3 regions of the Stenotrophomonas sp. AB1(2024) genome follow, and region 1 is predicted to be linked to each of the others. Evidence: predicted binding sites of a transcription regulator. Region 1 holds the regulator's gene; each other region holds the start of a gene.
The links. Region 1 encodes HrcA, which represses chaperone genes, less so after heat shock. Its sites were predicted from a motif close to TTNGCACTCNNNNNNNNNGAGTGCNAA; they were not measured.

Region 1 (3,256 bases):
CTTTCAACCCACCCATCGAACGCTGTGTCCGATGGCGGCCAAACGCGTTCAGGTCAGTCGCGGGCGACCACGACCAGCGCCGGCCGCAGCAGGCGGTCGTTGAGCAGGTAGCCCTTCTGGAACACCTGGACCACGCTGCCCGGCGCCGCGCCGGGCGCGTCGACCTGGCTGATGGCCTGGTGGTGTTCGGGGTTGAAGGTCTGGCCGGTCGGATCCAGCAGGGTCAGGCCGTTGTCGGCGGCGACCTTGAGCAGCTGCTTGTAGGTCAGCTCCAGGCCTTCGCGCAGCGGGCTGGGTTCGGCGCCGGCGGCGTTGAGCCCGGCGTCCAGGCTGTCGAACACCGGCAGCAGTTCGCCCAGCAGCTTTTCATTGGCGAAGCGGCGCGCCTGTTCGACGTCACGGGCCACGCGCTTGCGCTGGTTGTCCAGGTCGGCGCGCTCACGCAGCGACTCGGACCGGAGCAGGGCCAGCTCGTTGTGCAGGCTGTCCAACTGCTGCTGCAGGGTTTCACCCGCGGCGGCGTCGCCGGCCGGGGTCTGGGATGCGATATCAGGCTGATCTTGGTTCATTTCCGGATCCTTGGCGGTGACTCTCCGCCTCCACCCACCCCTATGTGGGCGGCCGGACCCGATTCAAGACCTTGACGTCCGTTTAGGCGCCATCCCGGGACAATCCGCCCCCGGCGGCGTATCCAGTGCCGCCCCGAGCACCTGGGCGGTGGCTTCCACCAGTGGAATCATGCGGTCGTAGGCCATCCGCTTGGGCCCGATCACCCCCAGCACGCCCAGCACCTGGCCGCCGGCCGAGTACGGCGCGGTGACCAGCGACACATTTTCCAGTGGCATCACCCCGGTTTCCTCGCCGATGAAGATGCGCACGCCGGGGGCCTGGATGGTGCGCTCGAGCAGCTGCAGGATCTCGCGCTTGCTGGCGAACAGGTCGAACAGCTCGCGCAGCCGGTCCAGGTCGGACAGGTCCTGCACGCCCATCAGCCGGGTCTGCCCGGCCAGCACCATGTCGTCGGCCGGCGGCGCCATCGCCTGCTCGGCCAGCTCCACGCTGTGGGCCAGCAGCTGCTCCATTTCCGAACGCGCCTGGCGCAGCTCGACCAGCAGCGTTGAGCGGATCTCGGCCAGCGGCCGGCCGGCGCAGTGGGCATTGAGGTAATTGGCGACCTGCTCCAGCTCGGCCGGCTCCCAGCTGCGCCGTGGCTCGATCACCCGGTTCTGCACCTCGTTGTCGGCAAACACCAGGATGGCCAGCACCCGGCGCGCATCCAGCGCCACGAAATCGATGTGGCGGAAGGCGAACGGTTCGCGCCGCGGCGCGCCCACCACGCCCACGAAGTGGCTCATCGCCGACAGCAGCTCGGACGCGCTGCCCAGCAGGGCCTGGGTACCGGCACCGCTGGACAGCTCGCTGCGCAGGCGGTTCAGCTCGTTTTCGCCGGGCGGTTGCATCTTGACCAGGCTGTCGACGAACACCCGGTAGCCGTGCGCGGTGGGCACCCGTCCGGCCGAGACATGCGCCGAACTGAGCAGGCCCAGGTCTTCCAGGTCGCCCAGGATGTTGCGGATGGTGGCCGGGCTCACGTCCAGCCCGGCCAGCCGCGCCAGCGTCTGCGAACCAACCGGTTCACCGTCCTTGATGTGGCGCGCGATCAGCGTCCGCAGCAGATGGCGGGCGCGCGGCGCTAGATGGGGCGCGGAAGGGTGCATGGAATCAACCTGTGAGACGCGACGTTGGATAATGGCAGGAACACTGCCTGCCCCACCCATGCTAGCGTTGCGCGGCTCAAGAACCCAATACCATGCTCAGACATCTATCGATCAAGGATTTTGCCGTTGTCCGCGCCACCGAACTGGAATTCGGCGCAGGCATGACCGTTGTTTCGGGCGAGACCGGCGCAGGCAAGTCGCTGATGGTCGACGCGCTGGGCTTCCTGTCCGGGCTGCGCGCCGACAGCGGCGTGGTCCGCCACGGCGCCGCGCGCGCCGAGCTGTCGGCCGAGTTCGCGCCGGGCGAACACGCCCCGGCCCGGCAATGGCTGCGCGACAACGAGCTGGATGACGAGGAGCAGTGCCAGTTGCGCCGGATCATCCGTGCCGACGGCGGCTCGCGCGCCTGGATCAACGGCCGCCCGGTGACCCTGTCCCAGCTCACCGAGCTGGCCGGCATGCTGGTGGAAATCCACGGCCAGCACGAACAGCAGGCGCTGCTGGCACGGCCCTCGCAGCTGGCGCTGCTGGACGCCTACGCCCGCAACGAGGCCGAGCGCGTCCAGGTGCGCCAGGCCGCTGGCCGTTGGCAGGCCCTGGTCGACGAAGCCGAGTCGCTGTCGCGACAGGGCGATGTCAGCGACCGCATCGGCTTCCTGGAACACCAGCTGGGCGAACTGCAGCGCGAAGACCTGGAGCCGGCCTCGATCGCCGCGCTGGGCAGCAGCCACCGCCGCCAGGCCCACGCCGGGGCGCTGGTCAGCGCCTGCGACGTGGCCGCCGCCCGGCTCAATGGCGACGATGAGGTGTCGGTGCTGCAGCTGCTGCAGCAGACCCGGCATGACCTGGCCCGCGTGGCCGAACACGACGCCCGCCTGGGCGAGGTGGACGCGCTGCTGGACAGCGCGGTCATCCAGCTGCACGAAGCACTGGCCCTGCTCGACCGGGTCCACGACGACCTCGACGCCGACCCGGAGCAGTTCGAGGACATCGAACGCCGGCTGGGCCGCCTGCACGACCTGGCGCGCAAGCACCGCGTGCCGATGGAAGGCCTGGCCGAACATCGCGATGCAATGGAAGCCGAAGTGGAACAGCTGCGCGGCGCCGACACCCGCCTGCAGGCGCTGGCCGGTGAGATCGACCGCGCGGCGGCACAGTGGCAGGCCGTGGCCGCCACGCTCAGTGCCAGCCGCGCCACTGCTGCCAAGACCCTGTCTGAGACCACCACCACGCTGATCGGCGAGCTGGGCATGGGCGGTGGCCAGTTCCTGATCGAACTCGAGCCGCATGGGGTGGCCAAGCCGGACCCGAACGGTGCCGAGCGCGCCGAGTTCCTGGTCGCCGCCAACGCCGGGCAGCCGCCACGCGCCCTGCGCAAGGTCGCCTCCGGCGGCGAACTGTCGCGCATTTCGCTGGCCATCGAAGTCGCTGCGCTGGGCCTGGATGCGGTGCCGACCATGGTGTTCGACGAAGTCGATTCGGGCATCGGCGGCGCGGTGGCCGATATCGTCGGGCAAAAGCTCCGCGCGCTGGGCGAG
Region 2 (3,256 bases), 1.1 Mb from region 1:
CGCATCGGTCAGGTACAGCATGTGGGTATCGGTATAGGGCGCATACGGCAGGCCCTTGTCGCCGGTGGTGCTGGCAAAGCCCAGCGAGTTGGGCCAGGTGTGCTCGCGGTTGTAGGTCAGGCCGCTGCCGGTGCCCGCCCGGTCGCTGACCTTGGTGTAGCTGCGGTTGCGGTAGGCGTCCAGGATCCGACCGCTGTTGCTGGGGTCCTCATCGGCGATTTCCAGGATGGTCCAGGTGCTGGTGCCCGAGCCGCTGTACGGGTAGGAGGTGTGGCCCTTGATGGTGGCGTGCAGCGAGCAGCGCAGCTGGCTGGGGCTGGAGGTATTGACCTTCGAGTAGTAGCTGCCCGGATCCGGATCGGGGCCCGGATCGGTGCCGCCGCTGGCCACGGTGAAGGCGATGCGGGTATCGGCGGCCGGGCGTGCGCCCTGCGCGTCCTTGATGCGCGTGGCGCGGATGTCGAAGCGGCAGGCTTCGCCGGCCACCAGCGCGGTGTTGGTGGACAGGGTGAAGCGGGTGCCGCTGCTGGCATGGGTCAGCGGCACCGTGCCGGACTGGCCGCAGCTGAGAGTGAACGCACCGGCGGTGACGGTGACGCTTTCACTGAAGGTCACGGTGAGGTCGGCGGCGGCCGGGAAGCTGGTCGCGCCCTGCTCAGGGGTGGTGGTGCTGACCGAAGGCGGGGTGTTGGGACCGGTGCTGCCACCGCCGCTGAAGGTCTGGCCGTTGTTGCAGGCGCCGAAGGTCTGCGCGGCCGACTCTGCCCAGGTGAAGTGGGCGTACTGGCTGCCGCTGCCGGTGAGCTGCAGCGAGGTGCCCGGCGCGGTGCTGTTGCTCTCGCTGACCGGGATGTTCTGGCTGGTCAGCCCGGCGGCCGGACCGCCCGAAGCGGTCATGGTGCCTTCGTAACTGATGAACTGGACCACCTTGCCGGTGGCGTCCACCAGCGCGATGCCGTCGTTGGCACCGTTCTGCAGGCCGTTGGTGGGGTAGGTGACCGTGGCGACGCTGGCCTTGCCGCAGCTGGCGGCCGTGCCGGCTGGCACCGGGTTGTTGGCATAGACCGTGGCCGCCGACGGGGTACTGCCGTTGTACAGGTACAACCGGTAGCTGCTGAGGTCCTCGCCGCCGGTGGCGACCACTTCGATGGCTTCGCCGACATCCCCGGCCGGGGTGCTGTCGTCATAGTGCAGTTCATTGATGAATACGTCCGCCTGGGCGGTTCCAGCGGCCAGCGCCAACAGGCACCCCAGGGACAGCGGTGTGAGCAACCTCATCTACGTCTCCTTGTGATTGGGTTTTGCCGACCGAATCTAGCTAATCCATATGACATATCTATCGATATGTCGCATTCGGCACTCCGCATTGAGACGTGCATCAATAATTGGTGCCCCGATTTCCCCGACGGGTAGGTACCCACCGTGGGTGGGTACGCGGGGACAGGGACGCGCCGGATCGTGGGGGAAATTTTCCTGCCGGCCCCTTGAAAGCCCCCGGACCAGCACCATCTCTGCCCTGTCCCGCACTGGCGGGTTTTTTCACGAGCGGTGCTGGCAGTCACCTGGGGTGAGTGCTAAGATCGTCGGACTTTTTCAAATCAATCAACAACTTAAGAGGCACGCATGAACATCAAGCCGCTTCACGACCGCGTTGTGGTCAAGCCGATCGAAGCCGACGAAGTCTCCGCCGGCGGTATCGTGATCCCGGACTCGGCCAAGGAAAAGTCGACCAAGGGTGAAGTCGTGGCCGTGGGCCCGGGCAAGCCGCTGGACAACGGCAGCGTGCGCGCGCCGTCGGTCAAGGTCGGTGACAAGGTGATCTACGGCCAGTACGCCGGCAGCACCTACAAGAGCGAAGGCGTGGAATACAAGGTCCTGCGCGAAGACGACATCCTCGCCGTCATCGGCTGATTCCGCCTCGCGGGGCGTTGCCCCGCTGCTGACCCGTAGAGCGGGGCTCTGCCCCGCTGCCCAGATCAATGTCGCCGGGCAAGCCCCGGCCATCACACAAAAAGGTAATCGCAATGGCTGCCAAGGAAATTCGTTTCGGTGAAGACGCCCGTTCGCGCATGGTGCGCGGCGTCAACGTTCTTGCCAATGCCGTCAAGGCCACCCTGGGCCCGAAGGGCCGCAACGTCGTGCTCGAAAAGAGCTTCGGCGCCCCGACCATCACCAAGGACGGCGTGTCCGTTGCCAAGGAAATCGAACTGGCTGACAAGTTCGAGAACATGGGCGCGCAGATGGTGAAGGAAGTCGCCTCGCGTACCAACGACGACGCCGGCGATGGCACCACCACCGCCACCGTGCTCGCCCAGGCCCTGATCCGCGAAGGCGCCAAGGCCGTGGCCGCCGGCATGAACCCGATGGACCTCAAGCGCGGCATCGACAAGGCCGTGGTGGCCGCCGTCGCCGAGCTGAAGAACATCTCCAAGCCCACCGCTGACGACAAGGCGATTGCCCAGGTCGGCACGATCTCGGCCAACTCGGACGAGTCGATCGGCAACATCATCGCCGAAGCGATGCGTGAAGTCGGCAAGGAAGGCGTGATCACCGTTGAAGAAGGCTCGGGTCTCGAAAACGAGCTGGACGTGGTCAAGGGCATGCAGTTCGACCGCGGCTACCTGTCCCCGTACTTCATCAACAACCAGCAGGCGCAGACCGCCGACCTGGACGACCCGTTCATCCTGCTGCACGACAAGAAGATCTCCAACGTGCGCGACCTGCTGCCGGTGCTGGAAGGCGTCGCCAAGGCCGGCAAGCCGCTGCTGATCGTTGCTGAAGAAGTCGAAGGCGAAGCGCTGGCGACCCTGGTGGTCAACACCATCCGTGGCATCGTCAAGGTCGTGGCCGTCAAGGCACCGGGCTTCGGCGACCGCCGCAAGGCGATGCTGGAAGACATGGCCGTGCTGACCGGCGGCACCGTGATCTCCGAAGAGATCGGCCTGTCGCTGGAGAAGGCGACCATCGCCGACCTGGGCCGCGCCAAGAAGGTGCAGGTTTCCAAGGAAAACACCACGATCATCGACGGCCAGGGCGACAAGGCTGCCGTGGAATCGCGCGTGGCCCGCATCAAGACCCAGATCGAAGACACCTCGTCGGATTACGATCGTGAGAAGCTGCAGGAACGCGTGGCCAAGCTGGCCGGCGGTGTTGCGGTGATCAAGGTGGGTGCGTCGACCGAAATCGAAATGAAGGAAAAGAAGGACCGCGTCGACGACGCCCTGCACGCTACCCGTGCAGCGGTCGAAGAAGGCGT
Region 3 (3,256 bases), 1.2 Mb from region 1:
GGTTGGACCTGTTGCATTCATCGCTCGTGCTGGTCGGCACTGTCGTGCTGGGCTGGCTGGGCGCGTGGCTGGTGACGGGGCATTTCCTGCGCCAGACCCGTCCGACCGAAACCTGAGGCCTGCCCTGCATGCGTCCGCAAGTACTGAAGCACCTGGTCGACGACGCGCCGCGCGTCATGGTGGTCGATGGTTCCAAGCTGGTCCGCAAGCTCATTGCCGATGTGCTGCAGCGCGAGCTGCCGGCGGTCGAGGTGGTGGGCTGCGCCAGCATCGAAGACGCGCGCATGGCGTTGGCCGCCGGCCCGGTCAACCTGGTCACCACCTCGCTGACGCTCAGCGATGGCGACGGCCTGGCACTGGCTCGTCTTGTGCGCGAAACCGCCGGGCAGGCCTACGTGCCGGTGATCGTGGTCTCCGGCGATGCCCAGCAGCACCTGGAGCAGCGCCGCTTCACCGATTACGTCACCGACTACTTCGACAAGGCATTGGGCCATGAAGCCCTGGCAACCTTCATCCGGGGCTATGTGCAGCCGGAAACCATTCCCGGCGCCACCATCCTGTACGTGGAAGACAGCCGCGTGGTCGCCGAAGCGACCAAGCGCATGCTCGAGCGGCAGAGCCTGAACGTACTGCACGTGATGACCGCCGAAGAAGCGTTCGCGCTGCTCACCGCCGAGTCGCTGGGGCGCAGCAGCCATCGCATCGATCTGGTGCTGACCGATGTCACCCTGAAGGGTGAGCTCAGCGGGCTCGATGTGGTCGAGCGCGTGCGCGTGGACTTCGGCTACAGCAAGCGGCGCCTGCCGGTGCTGGTGATGACCGGCGATGGCAATCCGCTCAACCAGTCCGGGCTGCTGCAGGCCGGTGCCAACGACCTGGTGCAGAAGCCGATCGAAGAACGGCTGCTGGTCACCAAGGTGCTGTTCCAGCTGCGCCTGTCACGACTCAACGACAAACCTCTGGTGCGATGAACGACGACGTACAACCGACCATCCAGCTTGAACCGAGCTGGAAGGCGCGCATTGGCGATTACCTGCTGCGCCCCGAAATGCGCGAACTGGCCGCGTTCCTGCGCCAGCGCAAGGCGGCCGGTGCCCACGTGTTCCCACCGGGGCCGCAGATCTTCGCCGCCTTCGATGCCACCCCGTTCGACGAGGTCAAGGTGGTCATCCTTGGCCAGGATCCGTATCACGGTGCTGGCCAGGCCCATGGCCTGAGCTTTTCGGTCATGCCCGGCGTGCCGGTGCCGCCGTCGCTGTTGAACATGTACAAGGAACTGGAAGCCGACCTTGGGCTGCCGCGCCCGGACCATGGCTGCCTGCTGCCGTGGGCGCACCGTGGCGTGCTGCTGCTCAACGCGGTGCTGACCGTGGAAGAAGGGCAGGCCGGTTCGCACCAGAAGCGGGGCTGGGAAGGATTCACCGACCACGTGGTGGACACCCTCAACCGCGAACGCGACGGCCTGGTGTTCCTGCTGTGGGGAAGCTACGCCCAGCAGAAGGGCAAGGTGATCGACACCGGCCGCCACCGCGTGCTGAAGGCGCCGCACCCGTCGCCGCTGTCGGCGCACCGCGGTTTCCTGGGCTGCCGGCACTTCTCGTCGGCCAACCAGTATCTGGAGCGGCGCGGGCTGGGCGGCATCGATTGGTCGCTGCCGCCGCGCGCCTCCCTTGTTGCCACCGCCCCCAACGGCTGAATGCCTGGCAACGCCTTCATCCTGAATGGGCGGTCTTCGGTGGGATTATCCAGCCCAAAACGACGCGCCCCAGCCTTTTTTGCGCATATCATATTGATTTAAAAAGAAATTTTCTTCAACGCTGACCCGCTCGCCACTGTCACCATTTCGCGGTACGTTAGTGGCCTGATCTCCGTCAGCGTTGCACTCACAGAACGCTGGAACTTTTTGAACCGTCAGCAGTCCAAAACCGGGACTGATAAGATGACCTCCATGAGCCAGAACATGTCTACTGCCCTTGTGGCAAACAATCTCCCGATTCCCAGTGCGCTCGGTTCGCTGGACGCCTACATTGGCGCCGTGCACCAGATCCCGGTGTTGACGGTCGATGACGAGCAGGACCTGGCCCGCCGCTTCCGCGACGAGCAGGACCTGGACGCCGCGCGCGAGCTGGTCCATTCCCACCTGCGCTTCGTGGTGCACGTGGCCCGTGGCTACAACGGCTACGGCCTGCAGCTGGGCGACCTGATCCAGGAAGGCAACATCGGCCTGATGAAGGCCGTGAAGCGCTTCGACCCGGACATGGGCGTTCGCCTGGTGTCGTTCGCCGTGCACTGGATCCGTGCCGAGATGCACGAGTTCATCCTCAAGAACTGGCGCATCGTCAAGGTCGCCACGACCAAGGCGCAGCGCAAGCTGTTCTTCAACCTGCGCAAGTCCAAGACCCGCCTGGGCTGGTTGAACGCGGCTGAAGTCACGGCCGTTGCCAAGGACCTCAACGTGTCCGAACGCGAAGTGCTTGAAATGGAGTCGCGCCTGTCCGGCCGCGATATCGGTTTCGATGCGCCCAGCGATGACGACAACGAACATGCGCCGCCGTCGCCGGCTGCCTTCCTGGTGGCCAATGACGAAGATCCGTCGATGGCCTACGAGCGTGCCGACAGCGAAGGCAACCAGCTGCAGTTGCTGCGCGAAGGCCTGGCCGAGCTCGACGCCCGCTCGCGCGACATCATCCGTCGCCGCTGGCTGGACGCCGACAGCAAGGTCACGCTGCAGGAACTGGCTGATGAGTACGGCGTTTCGGCCGAACGCATCCGCCAGGTCGAAGCGAACGCGCTGAAGAAGATGAAGGCGTTGTTTACCGCCTGATTCGATGGTGTAACGGTCAAGTAAAAGCCCGGCCCCGCCGTAATGCTACTACTTGGGAAAAACGGCGCTGACCCCAAAAGGGTAAGCGCCGTTTTCTTAAGTGAACAGCAGTACGGCCTCGCCGGGTTTTTTGTTGGGCACTGTCGAAGTTTGGCCTGCCGCGATGATGAGAGATTATGGAAAGCGCCGTATCGACGCTTTGCAATAGGCTGTCTGTCCCCACGAAATGCGACAAGAGAATGATTGGACCCACCGCACCCAGCGCAGCTGGCTTCGCTTCGCCGATGACGCACGGAAGCAATCCCAATACCGTCCCGGTTGATCAAGCGCCACCCGATGCCATCGCATTGTGCGGACAGGCGAGCTACCGCTCGATGGATATCAATGCGCGTGGCTACGAGGGCAGGAGCCAACTGCATGAAGCGGCTGAGG

Region 2: WIX41_RS07060 (co-chaperone GroES) is a predicted target of HrcA. The motif match lies at 1,552-1,578, and genes of this name have one in related genera.
Region 3: rpoH (RNA polymerase sigma factor RpoH) is a predicted target of HrcA. The motif match lies at 1,912-1,938, and genes of this name have one in related genera.

What each region holds. Positions count from the first base shown of each region.
Region 1 is NZ_JBBHKO020000001.1:372,355-375,610, forward strand. Features, by position in the region: gene grpE (nucleotide exchange factor GrpE) at 54-569, opposite strand; gene hrcA (heat-inducible transcriptional repressor HrcA) at 633-1,718, opposite strand; gene recN (DNA repair protein RecN) at 1,811-3,256, shown strand, end outside.
Region 2 is NZ_JBBHKO020000001.1:1,489,896-1,493,151, reverse strand. Features, by position in the region: gene WIX41_RS07065 (endonuclease) at 1-1,278, opposite strand, end outside; gene WIX41_RS07060 (co-chaperone GroES) at 1,624-1,911, shown strand; gene groL (chaperonin GroEL) at 2,025-3,256, shown strand, end outside.
Region 3 is NZ_JBBHKO020000001.1:1,533,531-1,536,786, reverse strand. Features, by position in the region: gene ftsX (permease-like cell division protein FtsX) at 1-116, shown strand, start outside; gene WIX41_RS07280 (response regulator) at 129-971, shown strand; gene ung (uracil-DNA glycosylase) at 968-1,696, shown strand; gene rpoH (RNA polymerase sigma factor RpoH) at 1,949-2,824, shown strand; gene WIX41_RS07265 (hypothetical protein) at 3,064-3,256, shown strand, end outside.